DNA from 2 places in the Luteipulveratus halotolerans genome. Region 1 is predicted to be linked to the other one. Evidence: riboswitches for the same ligand, from Rfam matches in the RefSeq annotation. Region 1 holds a riboswitch; the other holds the start of a gene.
What was found. Region 1 has a riboswitch for cobalamin ahead of cobN (cobaltochelatase subunit CobN). Riboswitches for the same ligand answer to the same signal wherever they lie in the genome.
Positions count from the first base shown of each region.

Region 2: linked by a shared signal. The riboswitch ahead of VV01_RS06155 (FecCD family ABC transporter permease) and the one ahead of cobN (cobaltochelatase subunit CobN) in region 1 are both predicted to bind cobalamin.

Region 1 is NZ_LAIR01000002.1:568,343-575,728, forward strand. Features, by position in the region: gene cobN (cobaltochelatase subunit CobN) at 1-1,035, opposite strand, end outside; cobalamin riboswitch at 1,073-1,193, opposite strand; gene VV01_RS03220 (LysE family translocator) at 1,212-1,853, opposite strand; gene VV01_RS03225 (precorrin-3B synthase) at 1,906-2,751, shown strand; gene VV01_RS03230 (precorrin-8X methylmutase) at 2,752-3,414, shown strand; gene VV01_RS03235 (precorrin-2 C(20)-methyltransferase) at 3,411-4,958, shown strand; gene VV01_RS03240 (Pr6Pr family membrane protein) at 4,879-5,559, opposite strand; gene cobM (precorrin-4 C(11)-methyltransferase) at 5,569-6,318, opposite strand; gene cbiE (precorrin-6y C5,15-methyltransferase (decarboxylating) subunit CbiE) at 6,315-7,386, opposite strand, start outside.
Region 2 is NZ_LAIR01000002.1:1,170,410-1,177,795, forward strand. Features, by position in the region: gene VV01_RS06145 (CAP domain-containing protein) at 1-147, shown strand, start outside; gene hflX (GTPase HflX) at 237-1,706, shown strand; cobalamin riboswitch at 1,722-1,901, shown strand; gene VV01_RS06155 (FecCD family ABC transporter permease) at 1,942-3,066, shown strand; gene VV01_RS06160 (ABC transporter ATP-binding protein) at 3,063-3,839, shown strand; gene VV01_RS06165 (ABC transporter substrate-binding protein) at 3,836-4,843, shown strand; gene VV01_RS06170 (MGH1-like glycoside hydrolase domain-containing protein) at 4,905-7,386, shown strand, end outside.

The DNA.
Region 1 (7,386 bases):
GCGGCTGTGCTTGGTCGGGTAGGCCGACAGCATCAGCGCGACCTTGCGGTCGGCCGGAGCGACGTGGCGCAGGCGCGCGTGCCAGACCGCGATCCCCGCGAGACGGCGGCAGCGCTCGGGGTCGGTGACGTAGCCGGGCAGGCCGTCCTCGTCGATCTCCTTGAACGAGAACGGCACCGTGATGATGCGGCCGTCGAACTCGGGGATCGCGACCTGGTTGGCGGAGTCGAGGGGCGAGACGCCGTCGTCGGAGCCGGCCCAGTCCTCGCGCGACCAGGTGAGGCACAGCCCTTGCAGGATCGGGATGTCGAGCGCGGCCATCGCGGTGACGTCCCAGGCCTCGTCGTCCTCGCCGGCGCTCACGGTCGCGGGCTTGCTGCCACCGGCCGCGAGCACCGTGACGATCAGGGCGTCGAGCGTGCCGAACGCCTCGATGAGGTCATCGGGGGCGCTGCGCAGCGATGACGAGAAGATCGGCAGCCCGACGGCCTCGCCCGTGGCGTCGATCGAGTCGGCCAGGTCGTGGACGAACTGGGCGTTGCCGCTGCTCTCGTGAGCCCGGTAGAAGAGGATGCCGATGCGCGGCAGGTCGCGGTCGGCGGTCGGCCGGTCGAGCCAGCCCCAGGTCGGCATCGCCGCGGGGGGCTCGAAGCCCTCACCGGTGATCAGCACCGTGTCGGACAGGAACGCGTGCAGCTGCGCGAGGTTGGCCGGACCGCCGTGCGCGAGGTAGGTGTGCGCCTGCGCTGCGATGCCCACCGGCACCGTCGACAGCGCCATCAGCTCGGCGTCGGGCAGCTGTTCGCCACCCAGCACGACGGTCGGCGTGCCGGAGGCGGTGATCGCATCGAGGCCGTCCTGCCAGGTCCGGGCTGTGCCGAGGATGCGGACGAGCACCAGGTCGACGTCGGCGAGACGGTCGGGGAGAGTCTCCACCGGCGTACGGGACGGGTTGCCGAGGTCGTACGCCGCACCGCTCGCGCGCGCGGACAGCAGGTCGGTGTCGGACGTGGACAGCAGCAGGATGCGAGTCATCGCCGGTGAGCTCCTTCGCGGGGTTCGCGCCCCGTAGTGATGGGAGGCCCTCGCGGCCAGTGTCTGGCTGGTCGGCGCTGGTGAGCGCCGGCATCACAGTGGCGGAACCGCCCCGGAGTCGCACCGGGTTCCTGAAGTCCGCGAGGACGTGCGCGCTCAGGCTACCCCGCGGCCGGTCAGGCCTTGGCGGGTGACTGGCTGAGCGCGAGGTGCACGGCGAACCCACCGAGCACGGTGCCCGACACCCAGCGCTGGACCTGCATCGCCCGCGGTCGCCGCTTCAACCAGCCGGACAGGCGGGCGGCACCGAGAACGATCAGGCCGTTGACCGTCAGGGCGATGGCGATCTGGACGAGCCCGAGCTGCAGCAGCTGTCCCCACGCAGGGCCGGCGCTGCGGTCGACGAACTGCGGGAGCAGCGCGGCGTACATCAGCGCGATCTTGGGGTTGAGCAGGTTGGTGAACCAGCCCATCGCGAACAGCCGGGCGCGGCTGTGGCGCTCGACCGCCTGCACCTCGAACGCCGACCGGCCGCCCGGCCGCAGCATCGTCCACGCGAGATACGCGAGGTAGCAGGCACCCGCGACCTTGACCACGTCGTACGCCAGCGGGACGTGCAGGAACAGGGCCGACAGACCGGCGACGGTGGCCGCGAGGTAGCACCCGAAGCCGGCCGCGACGCCACCGAGCGAGACCAGTCCGGCGCCGCGGCCCTGGCTGATCGTGCGGGAGACCAGGTAGATCATGTTGGGCCCGGGCGTCAGGACCATGCCGAGAGCGATGAGTGCGACACCGGCGCAGGCAGCGAGCGAGACCATGCGACCCATCATCGCCGATGGCGCCGACAGATCTCGTGCGAGCATGTGCGCCGTGACGCGCACCCGCTCCGACCGCTGCCCCGGGATCACCCGGCCCTGGCGAGCCGACGACGGCGACCTGCTGCGCGTACGCCTGCCCGGTGGTCGCGTGAGCGCCGCGGCACTCGCGGCGCTCGCCGATGTGGCCGACCAGCTCGGGGACGGCGACCTGCACCTCACGTCACGGGCCAACGTGCAGATCCGCGGCGTGACCGGCGCATCCGCCGCCGCCGACCGACTGGCCGCGGCGGGGCTGCTCCCGCGACGCTCCCACGACCTCGTCCGCAACATCGTCTGTACGCCGCTCACCGGGCTCACGGGTGGTCGCGCCGATCTGCGCCCGGTGCTCGCCGACCTCGACGCAGCCCTGCTGGCGGACGACACGCTCGCCGCGCTGCCCGGCAAGTTCCTGCTCCTGCTCGACGACGGCCGCGGTGACGTCGCCGGCTCGTCGTACGACGTCGGCGCGATCGCGCTCGACGCGAGCCGGGCGCTCCTCCTGGTCGACGGAGCGGCGCACCGCGAGGTGCCGCTCGCCGACGTCGTGCCCGCGCTGCTCGACCTCGCGCACCGCTTCCTCGCCGTGCGCGGTGACGGGCCGACGGCCGCGTGGCACGTCCGTGAGCTGGCGACCGAGCTCGTACCCGTGACGCCGTGGACACCGCCTTCGGGAGAGCGACCTGCGTACGGTGCGATCCGCCAGGACAACGGCCGTTGGTCTGCGCACCATGCCGCGCCCGACGGTGTGATCAAGAGTGAGATCGCGCGCGAGATTGCTTCTGCTGCAACCGAACTCGTCGTCACGCCCTGGCGAGGCGTCATCGCCGTCAACCTGCCCGACCGCCCGAAGGATGCCTGAGTGAAGCCGCCTACCCGCCGCTACGAGTACGAGACCGACGGGGCTGCGATCTATCGCCAGTCGTTCGCGACGATCCGCGCGGAGTCCGACAGCTCGCACCTGCCGGCAGACGCCGAGAAGGTCGCCGTGCGCATGGTCCACGCATGCGGCCAGACCGACCTCACGCACGACCTGCGGATCACCGACGACTTCATGACCGCGACACGGGCGGCGTTGCAGGCCGGCGCCCCGATCCTGACCGACGCGCACATGGTGGCCTCCGGCGTCACGCGTCCCCGGCTGCCGCGCGACAACGACGTGCTCTGCCTGCTGCGAGACGAGCGAGTTTCGTTGCTGGCCAAGGAGTTCGGGACGACACGGTCGGCGGCGGCCGTGTCGCTGTGGGGTGACCGGCTCGACGGCGCGGTGGTCGCCATCGGCAACGCGCCGACCGCGCTGTTCCACCTGCTCGAGCTCATGGCTGACGGCGGTCCGCGCCCGGCGGCGGTGGTCGGCGTACCTGTCGGGTTCATCGGTGCGGCCGAGTCCAAGGACGCGTTGGCGGCGTACGAGCCGCGCGTGCCGCACCTCGTCGTCCGCGGTCGGCGCGGCGGGTCGGCCATGGCCGTCGCCGCGCTCAACGCTCTCGCCCAGGACGACGAGATCGGGGCGAGCGTCCGATGAGTGAGGGTGGAGTGCTGTACGGCGTCGGCGTCGGTCCAGGAGACCCGGAGCTGTTGACGCTCAAGGCTGCTCGGCTGATCGACGCGGCCGACGTGGTCGCCTACCACTCCGGTCGGCCGGGCTCGTCCAACGCGCGGGCGATCGTCGCCGACCTGCTCGACGGGCAGGTCGAGGAAGAGCTCGTCTACCCGGTCACGACCGGCACCACCGATCACCCGGGTGGCTACGCCGGCGCGATGGAGGACTTCTACGCCGACTCGGCCGCCCGTCTCATCGCTCACCTCGACGCGGGCCGCGACGTCGTGCTGCTCTCCGAGGGCGACCCGCTGTTCTACGGGTCGTTCATGTACATGCACGACCGCATCAGCCTCCACCACCGGGTCGAGATCGTCCCCGGCGTCACGTCGATGGCCGGTGCCACCGCGACCGCCGCGCTGCCGCTGATGCGTCAGACCGACGTCCTCACCGTGCTGCCCGGCACGCTGCCCGAGGCCGAGCTCGCGCGCCGGCTCGCCGACACCGAGGCGGCGGTCATCATGAAGCTCGGCCGCACCTTCCCGGCCGTACGCCGCGCCCTGGAGTCAGCGGGCAGGCTGGAGCACGCCGTCTATGTCGAGCGCGCGACGACCGGTCGTGAGCGGCGCCTGCCGGTGGCCGACGTCGACCCGGCGACAGTGCCGTACTTCTCGATCATCCTGGTCGACGGCGACAGCGCACCGTCGCGCGCCCGCCACGCCGAGTCAGCACCGAAACCCCTGCAGCACAACGAGATCCGCGCCGAGCTGCTCGTCGTCGGTCTCGGTCCCGGACCGGACCGGTGGATTACCCCCGAGGTGACCGAGGCGCTCGCCGACGTCGAGCACGTCATCGGCTACGCGCCCTACGTCAACCGCGTGCCACAGCGGCCCGGTCTCCGGCGCCACGCCAGCGGCAACACCGTCGAGGTCGACCGTGCCCGGCACGCACTCGACCTCGCGCTCGCCGGCGAACGCGTCGCCGTCGTCTCCGGCGGGGACGCCGGGGTCTTCGGGATGGCCGCGGCGGTGTTCGAGGCCCAGGCGAGCGACCCGGCGTACGACGAAGTGCACGTCCGCGTGCTGCCCGGGGTGTCCGCAGTGCAGGCTGTCGCGGCCCGTGCGGGAGCGCCGGTGGGAGCCGACTTCGCGGTGCTGAGCCTGTCCGACCGGCTCAAGCCTTGGACGGTGGTCGAGCAGCGGCTCGCCGCGATCGCGGCGGCCGATCTGGTGCTCGCGATCTACAACCCGCGCTCGCGGGCCCGTCCGACGCAGATGGCCGACGCGCAGCGAGTTCTGCTGCAGCACAAGGACGCTCGTACGGTCGTGGTGGTCGGGCGCGACATCGGGCGGGCCGAGGAGTCGCTGACGGTCACGACCCTCGGCGAGCTCGACCCGGAGACGATCGACATGAAGTGCCTGGTCGTCGTCGGGGCGTCGAGCACGCGGGTCACGAGCGCAGGTCAGGTGTGGAGTCCGCGCTTCGTCGGCCACGACGGTCGATCACGGCCAGGCCGGCCGCGAGACTGAGCAGCAGCGCCCCGACGCCGGCGATGTTGAGCAGAACGCGCGGATAGCCGTGCACCCCGACGTCGACGAACGGGTAGGGGTACCAGTCGGTGACGGCGCCGAGCAGGATGACGACGAGCAGTCCCCACGCGAGCGGCCAGACCAGGCTCAGCGCGACCGTGCGGCGGTCGATGCGCGGGCGAGGACCGAAGGCCGCCCACCCGACGACCGCGAGCAGCGGGACCACCACGTGCAGCAGCTTGTCCGCGACGTAGGGGCCGCCGGTCAGGTGCAGGAGAGGGCGAAGGAAGAACCAGTGGATCAGCCCGGTGCCAGTGATGCCGATCAGGGCGTCGAGCCGCACGACCCGCCACCGCGGGCCGTCGTACGACGGGCGACGCACCAGAGGGAGGACCGACGCCAGCACGAGCAGGTTGCTCTGGATCGTGAAGTAGGAGACGAACCGCAGCAGCCGGGTCGGGAGCCCCGGTGGCTCCGCGGTGGTCAGCACCTGGGCGCCCTGCACGACGAGGACGAGCTGCAGGATCAGGGCACCCGCACACACGACCGCCGTCAGGGCGTGCCACCAGCGGGCGGGCCGGCTGTCTGCGACGTCTCGCACGGCCGCAGCCTAGCCGCGACGGCGCTCGCGGGCGGGGTCGTACAGGAAGGAGCCGCGGGGCGCCTGGGCGTCGAGTGAGCGACCGACGATGATGACGGCTGCCTGCGTCAGCTCGGCCTGCTCGACCTGGTCGGCGATGTCGCTCAGCGTGCCCGCGAGGACGATCTGCTCAGGCTGTGACGCGCGGTAGACCACCGCGACCGGGCAGTCAGAGCCGTAGTGCTCCACCAGCTCGCCGGTCAGTCGACGGGTGTGGCGGATCGCCAGGTGGAGCACCAATGTCGCTCTGCTCGCAGCGAATCGGGCGAGGCTCTCGGTGTCGGGCATTGCGGTCGAGCGGGCCTGCGTGCGCGTGAGCACGACCGACTGCGCGACCTCGGGCACCGTCAGCTCGGCGCCGAGGAGGGCGGCAGCGGCGGCGTACGCCGGCACGCCCGGGGTGACGTCCCACGGCACGTCGGCCGCATCGAGGCGGGCCTTCTGCTCGGTGAGCGCGGAGTAGACCGACGGGTCGCCCGAGCAGAGCCGTACGACGTCGTCACCGCGCTCGTGCGCGTCGACGAGGTGCGCGGTGATCTGGTCGAGGTCGAGGTGCTGGGTGTCGATGAGGCGCGCGTCGGCGGACGCGTGTGAGAGAACCTCCGCGTCGAGGTAGGTGCCCGCGTAGAGCACGGTGTCCGCAGACTCCAGCAGGCGGATCGCGCGCAGCGTCAGCAGGTCTGCCGCTCCCGGACCGGCCCCGACGAAGTGGACCGTCATCGGACGAGGCTCCACTGGGTGACGGGTCGCGCGGGGCGCCAGCCGCTCATGGTGCCGAGCGGCTCGGCCGTCTCGACCGTGATGCGGGTGAGCTGACCGCCGTGCTCGCGCTGCGCGGCGACGAGCAGCGCCTCGGTCTCGATGGTGACCGCGTGCGCGACCAGCCGTCCGCCCGGTCGAAGGGCAGCGAGGCAGGTGTCGATGACTCCGGGGCGGCTGGCGCCACCACCGATGAACACTGCATCGGGCGCGTCGAGGCCGGTGAGCGCCTCGGGGGCCGAGCCGCACACGACCTCGAGCTCGGACAGGCCGAAACGGTCGGCATTGCGCGAGACCCGTTGTGCGCGTTCGGAATTCGCCTCGATGGCGATCGCACCACAGCTCAGGTGCGAACGCATCCACTCGACGGAGACCGAACCCGCGCCGGCGCCGACGTCCCACAGCAGGTGTCCCGGTCGTGGTTCGAGACGAGAGAGGGCGCTCGCGCGCAGGTCGCGCTTGGTCAGCTGCCCGTCGTGCTCGAACGCGTCGTCCGGCAGACCCGCGACCAGGCCGTACGACGGTGCGTCGGTCGGGCAGACCACGCAGACGAGGTTGAGCCGGTCGACCTCGGCCGACCAGGTGGCTGCAGTGCCGCGCGAGCGCCACTCGTCGACCGCGCCGAGGCGTGACCAGGCGACCATCTCGGCGGCACCCATGCCGTGCTCGTCGAGCAGCTTGGCGACCTCGGCGGGCGTGGTCTCGTCGGAGGACAGCACGATCAGCCGTCGGCCGGGCGACAGGTGTCGGGCCAGCCGCGACGTCGGCCGCCCGACCAGTGACACCACCGTGGTGGTCTCGTGCGACCACCCCATCCGCGCGTGGGCGAGGCTCGCCGACGAGACGGCCGGGACGACGTCGACCCGCTCCGGGCCCATCACGTCGATCAAGGTCGTCCCGACGCCGGACAGCAGCGGGTCGCCGGACGCGAGGGCGACCAGGCGCCGGCCGTCGTACAGCGCGAGCAGCGGCTCGAGGCCGTCACGCAGGGGAGAGGGCCACGAGCGGCGTACCTGACCTGCGACCTCG
Region 2 (7,386 bases), 600 kb from region 1:
GTGATGCGCTCGTGGATGTCCAGCGCGGGTCATCGCGCCAACATCCTCAACTGCTCGTTCAACCGCATCGGGGTGGGGTACGACGGGGGCTCGGTCGGCGACGGCTACGGCGACGGCGCCTGGGTCCAGGACTTCGGGATCTCCTGATCCCACGGCGTCCGCACGGGGCCCGTCGGCGTGCTGCTCGGCATAATCGGATCGCCCACAGCGTTCTCTCATGCGACTCTAGGGAGAACATGACTGCACACGATCACCTGCTCAGCACCCGCGCCGAAGCCCTGTCCGAGGCCGATGACCTCGACCCTCGCTACGACGAGTCCGGCTTCATCGTCGACGACTTCGACGGCGAGCAGCTCGACCGTCAGGAGCGCGCAGCCCTGCGCCGCGTCGAGGGCCTGTCCACCGAGCTCGAGGACGTCACCGAGGTCGAGTACCGCCAGCTGCGCCTCGAGCGCGTCGTGCTCGCGGGCGTCTGGACCGACGGCACCGCCGAGGACGCCGAGAACTCCCTGCGCGAGCTGTCCGCGCTCGCCGAGACGGCCGGCTCGACCGTGCTGGCCGGGGTGCTGCAGCGTCGCCACAAGCCCGACCCCGGCACCTGGATGGGTGCGGGCAAGGCCCAGGAGCTGCGCGACATCGTCATCGACGAGGGCGCCGACACCGTCATCGCCGACACCGAGCTCGCGCCCAGCCAGCGGCGCGCCCTCGAGGACGTCGTCAAGGTCAAGGTCATCGACCGCACCGCGCTGATCCTGGACATCTTTGCCCAGCACGCCAAGTCCAAGGAGGGCAAGGCGCAGGTCGAGCTCGCCCAGCTGAGCTATCTGCTGCCGCGCCTGCGTGGTTGGGGTGAGTCGATGTCCCGGCAGGCCGGTGGCCAGGCGGCCGGCGGTCAGGGCATGGGTTCGCGCGGTCCTGGTGAGACCAAGATCGAGCTCGACCGGCGGCGCATCAACAGCCGGATGGCCAAGCTGCGCAAGGAGATCGCGCAGATGAAGACCTCGCGCGACACCAAGCGGCACAGCCGCAAGGCGCACCACGTGCCGAGCGTCGCGATCGCGGGCTACACCAACGCCGGCAAGTCCTCGCTGCTCAACCGTCTCACCGGCGCGGGCGTGCTCGTCCAGAACCAGCTGTTCGCCACCCTCGACCCGACCGTGCGTCGCGCCGAGACCGAGGACGGCCGCCTCTACACGCTGGCCGACACCGTCGGGTTCGTCGCCAACCTGCCGCACCAGCTCGTCGAGGCGTTCCGCTCGACGCTGGAGGAGGTCTCAGAGTCCGACCTGGTGCTGCACGTGGTCGACGGCAGCCACCCCGACCCCGAGGCCCAGATCAGCGCCGTGCGTGAGGTGCTCGCCGAGGTCGGCGGCGACGCGGTCAAGGAGGTCATCGTCGTCAACAAGGCCGACCTGGCCGAGCCGCACGTCGTCGATCGCATCCTGCGCGCCGAGAAGCACAGCATCGCGGTCTCGGCCCGCACCGGCGACGGCATCGACGAGCTGCGTGCGCTGGTCGCCCGTGAGCTGCCACGACCCGACATCCGCGTCGACGTGCTCCTGCCGTACGACCGTGGTGACCTGCTCAGCCGCCTGCACGACGAGGCCGAGATCCTCAGCACCGAGCACCAGGGCGACGGCACGCGCGTCCACGCCAAGGTGACGCCGACGCTGCAGGCCGAGCTCGCGTCGTACGCCGTCTCGTGAGCCGGTCGCCGGTGATAGCGTTCCCGGCGAGCTGGTCGTACCACGAACGGTGCCAGGGAATCCGGTGAGACTCCGGAGCTGACGCGCAGCGGTGTGGGTGACGGGCGGAGCACAACGCCACTGGACGAGAGTCCGGGAAGGCGCTCCGTCTGAGTGATCCCGAGTCCGAAGACCTGCCGGCTCATGTCATCGACCACGAGCCTCGCGATCGGGCTCCGGATGAAAGAGCCGTTGCGTGCCCGACCTCGTGTCGGCGCCTGGGCGCGTCGTCGACGCACTCGGTCGCCCTCGTCCTGAACTGCGACCGCCTGTGCCCGCGCCGGAGCGTGAGCGTCGTCGGCCCCGGATGCTGGCCGTGCTCGGCGTCCTGCTGGTGCTCTGCGCTGCCGGTGCCTGCGCGTCGCTCGCACTCGGCTCGGAGCCGATCGCCGCGAGTGCGGTGTGGGACGTGCTCGCCCACCGCCTGCGACTGAGCCCCGGCCCGGACCCGACGGTCGACCTCATCGTGGTCGAGCTGCGGGCGCCGCGCGCGGCGCAGGCTCTGGTGGTCGGCGCCGGCCTCGGCGTCGCGGGCACAGCGGTGCAGGCCCTCGTCCGCAACCCCCTCGCGGACCCGTACCTGCTCGGGGTGTCCTCCGGCGCGAGTGTCGGCGCGACGGCCGTGATCACCACCGGCGCGCTGGCCGCGCTCGGCACGTGGGCCCTCTCCGCCGGCGCGCTGCTCGGTGCGCTCGCTGCCACGGCACTCGTCTTCGGGATCGCGAGCGCCCAGGGCGGGCTCACCCCGCTGCGCCTGGTCCTCACGGGCGTGGTCATGTCGTCGGCGTTCTCCTCGGTCGCGAGCTTCCTGGTGATGCGCAGCGACGACCGGGGCGCCCAGTCGGTCCTGTTCTGGCTGCTGGGGAGCCTCTCCGGTACGACGTGGGCGCAGGTCTGGCTGCCCGCGGTCGCTGTCGTCGCGACGACAGCACTGCTGCTCGCGTCGTCCTGGATCGACGCGCTGACCACCGGTGAGGACGGTGCCCGCGCGGTCGGCGTACCCGTCGACGGCCTCCGTCGGGCCCTGTTCGTCCTGTCCTCGGCGCTCGTCGGCGTACTCGTCGCGGTGTCGGGGAGCATCGGCTTCGTCGGGCTGGTGCTGCCGCACCTCGGGCGCCTGGTGGTGGGCGCCCGCCATCGGGTGCTGCTGCCGGTGGCCGCGCTCGGTGGAGCGGCGTTCCTCATCTGGGTCGATGTGCTCTCGCGGGTGGTCGTGCGTCCGGTCGAGCTGCCCCTCAGCGTCGTGACCGGTCTGGTGGGCGCGCCGGTCTTCCTCCTGCTCCTCGGGCGGCGCCGCTACAGCTACGGATCCGCGGTATGAGCGCCGGCGCCCTGTGCACCCGTGACCTGTCGTGCGCCGTCGGGGGTCGCACAGTCCTTTCCCACGTCAGTCTCGACGTCGAGCCCGGCTCGATGCTCGCCGTCGTCGGCGTCAACGGCAGCGGCAAGTCCACCCTCCTGCGCACGCTCAGCGGTCTCCTCCCGGCGGCCGGCGGGCAGGTCGAGGTCGACGGCCTCGACGTGCACCTCCTGGCCGCGCGAGACCGCGCGCGGCGGATCGCGTTCGTCGACCAGGACCCGGCGCTGCCGGCCGACCTGCTGGTCGGTGAGCTCGTCGGTCTGGGCCGTACGCCCTACCGGTCTCCCTGGTCCAGCGGCGGCCCGGACGACCGCGACGCCGTACGTGAGGCGCTGCATCACGTCGACCTCATGGACGCTGAGCACCGTTCGTGCGCAACGCTTTCCGGCGGCGAGATGCGACGGGCGTGGCTCGCACGAGGCATCGCCCAGGACACCGGCGTCCTCGTCCTGGACGAGCCCACCAACCACCTCGACGTACGCCACCAGCTCGACCTCCTGCGTACGGTCCGGGCGCTCGGCCGTACGACCGTCGCGGCGGTGCACGACCTCGGACTGGCGCTCGCGTGCTTCGACCGGGTGCTCGTGCTGCACGACGGCCGCGCCCACGCGGTCGGCCCGGGCGCGCACGTACTGACCCCTGACCTCGTCGCAGAGGTGTTCGGCGTCGCCGCCGCCCACGTCACCCATCCCGTCACCGGCCGTACCCACCTGCTCCTGGAGGACCTGACATGAACCGACGCCTCACCGCCACCCTCGCCGGCGCGTCCGTCCTGCTGCTCGCGGCATGCTCCTCCACCGACGCCGGACAGGCCGGCCGAGCCGCCGGTGCACGAGTGACCGTCAGCAGCTGTGGGGAGCAGACGTCCTTCCCGAAGCCGGCCCAGCGCCTCTTCGTCAACGACGGCAACCTGATCTCGATGGTGCTCGCCCTGAAAGCGCAGGACCGCGTCGCGGCCGTCAGCAGCATCGGGCGTGACAAGGCTCTGCTGCGCAAGCACTACGGCGCCGCCGTCGACTCGCTCAAGGTCGTCGCTCCTGAGTACCCGTCGCTGGAGACGGTCGTGGCTCAGCGCCCGGACGTGATGGTCGCGGGCTGGGGCTACGGCTACTCCGAGGAGAAGGGCGTGACACCAGAAGCGTTGCGGGCCAAGGGAATCGACGCCTTCACCTTGACCGAGAGCTGCCGTCAGCACGGGAGTCGCGCTCGCGGGACGGTCGACCCGTGGACCGCGCTCAGGACCGACCTCACCCACCTCGGGACGATCACCGGCCACGACGCCGACGCCCGACGGGTCAACACCGACCTCGACCGCCGGCTGGCCGCACTGCGGTCGGCGCCGAAGCCGAAGAAGCCACCGACCGTGTTCGTGTTCGACAGCGGTGACAAGGAGGTGTTCTCCAGCGGGGCGCTCGGGGCGCCGCAGGCCGTCATCGCAGCCGGTGGTGGACGCAACCCGCTGTCGGACCTGAAGGACACATGGACCTCGGTGTCGTGGGAGCGGGTCGCGGCGTCCCGACCGGACGCGATCTTCTTCGTCGACTACCCGCCCCAGTCGTTCGCCCAGAAGGTCCACCTGCTGCGGACCAACCCCGCGACACGTGACCTGCCCGCGGTGAGGCAGGGCCGCTTCCTCAACCTGCCGTACGCCATGTGGACCAGCGGTCCGCTCAACATCGACGCCGCCGAGCAGGCACGCGTCGCGCTGGAGCGCTGGGACCTGGTGCCGCGGCGGTGACCGTACGCAGACCTGCGCGGGTCTTCCGTGGAGACCTCGCTCGTCCGTAGGGTGCGGTGACGTGAGCGCATCCTCGGAAGGTCACCCGTCCGCTGAGCACGCCCGCGTCGCCGAGTCGCCCGGCGACCTCGACCCGTGGAGGGTGTGGGGCCCGTACCTGTCCGGCCGCCAGTGGGGCACCGTCCGCGAGGACTACTCCGCCGACGGCGACGCCTGGGGCTTCTTCCCGTTCGACCACGCCCACACCCGCGCCTACCGCTGGGGTGAGGACGGCATCGCCGGCCTCACCGACCGCTACGGCTTCCTCAACGTCGCCGTCGCGATGTGGAACGGCCAGGACGACCGGCTCAAGGAGCGGCTGTTCGGGCTGACCAACGCGCAGGGCAACCACGGTGAGGACGCCAAGGAGTACTGGTGGCACCTCGACGCGACCCCGACGCACTCGTACGCGCAGTACCTCTACCGCTACCCGCAGGCGGCCTTCCCGTACCAGCAGCTGATCGACGAGAACGCCCGTCGCGGGTTCGACGACGAGGAGTACGAGCTCGCCGACACCGGCGTGCTCGACGGTGACCGCTTCTTCGACGTCGTCACCACCCACGCCAAGGACAACCCGTACGACGTCGTGGTCCGCGTCGAGGCGACCAACCACGGCCCGGACGCCGCCCCGCTCGACCTGCTGCCGCAGGTGTGGTTCCGCAACACGTGGAGCTGGGGACGCGACGACCGTCGTCCGTCGATCCGGCCGCTCAACGGAGGGTTGCAGGTCGAGCACGGATGGCTCGGCCGCTATCACGTCACGGCGAGCGATGGTGCGCGAGTTTTGTTGTGCGACAACGAAACTCATGAGACGGCGACCTTCGGTGGTGGCACCGATCCGGCTCACCCCAAGAGCGCCGTCAACCAGGCGGTCGTGCACGGTGACGAGTCGTTGCTGGCGTCCGACGTGGGCACGAAGGCCGCGCTGTGGTGGCACTTCGACGCGGTCCAGCCGGGTGAGACCGTGGCCGTGACGCTGCGGCTGACCCGCGACGACCAGCAGGGGAGCGCGGCTGATGGCGACGGCGTGATCGAGACCCGCCGGGGCGAGGCGGACGCCTTCTACGCCGCCGTCATCCCCGAGCAGACCTCCGACGAGGACCGGCTCACGGCCCGCCGTGCATTCGCCGGGCTGCTCTGGTGCAAGCAGCTGTTCCGGTACGACGTGCGGCAGTGGCTCGAGGGCGACCCCGGTCAGCCCGCACCGCCGCCGGAGCGGCGTGCGCCGCAGCCGGAGGGTCGCAACACCGAGTGGCAGACGTTCTCGCTCGCTGACGTCATCTCGATGCCCGACGAGTGGGAGTACCCGTGGTTCGCGTCGTGGGACCTGGCGTTCCACTGCGTCGCGCTCGCGCACGTCGACCCGTCGTTCGCCAAGGAGCAGCTCGTGCTCATGTGCCGCGAGTGGGCGATGCACCCCAACGGCCAGCTGCCGGCGTACGAGTGGAACTTCAGTGACGTCAACCCGCCCGTGCACGCCTGGGCGGTCTGGCGGGTCTACCAGCTCGACGGCGCGCAGGACACCGACTTCCTGATCCGGGTGTTCACCAAGCTCATGCTCAACTTCGGCTGGTGGGTCAACCGCAAGGACTCCGACGGGTCCAATCTGTTCGAGGGCGGCTTCCTCGGGATGGACAACGTCGGCCCGTTCGACCGCTCGGAGCCGCTGCCCGGCGGGCATCGCCTGGAGCAGTCCGACGCGACCAGCTGGATGGGCTTCTTCTGCCTCAACATGCTGCGCATCGCCTGGGAGCTCGCGCGGGCCGACCGTGCCTGGGACGAGGCGGCGACCAAGTTCCTGGAGCACTTCCTGTCGATCGCCGAGGCCATGGAGTCGTTCGGCACGAGCAACATCTCGCTGTGGAACGAGCAGGACGGTTTCTTCTACGACGCGGTCGTCGACGACGACGGCTCGTGCCAGCAGATCCCGGTCCGCTCGATGGTCGGCCTGCTCCCGCTGATGGCCGTCGCGGTGGAGCCCGACTGGGTACCCGAGGAGCTGTCGGACTACACCTCGCGGCTGGAGTGGCTGCTGCAGCGACGCCCCGAGCTCACGGACGCAGTGGTCCACAGCGAGTACGACGGGCAGCCCGACACGACGTTCTCGCTGCTCACCCAGGAGCGGTTGGTGCGCATCCTGTCGCGCATGCTCGACGAGGGTGAGTTCCTGTCGCCGTACGGCATCCGGTCGCTCTCGGCGGCCTACCGCGACGGCATCGACGTCGACCTCGAGGGCGAGTCGCTGCCGATCGCGTACGCACCGGGCGAGGCACGCAGCGGCCTGTTCGGCGGCAACTCCAACTGGCGTGGTCCGGTGTGGTTCCCGGTCAACGTGCTGCTCACGGACGCGCTGCGCACGTACGCCACCGACATGGGCCGCGACCTCACGGTCGAGCTCCCGACAGGCTCCGGTACGCAGGTGCCGCTGCGGGACGTCGTGGCCGACCTCGAGGGGCGGCTCGTGTCGATGTTCCGGCCGGGTGCCGACGGCCGTCGTCCGGGCG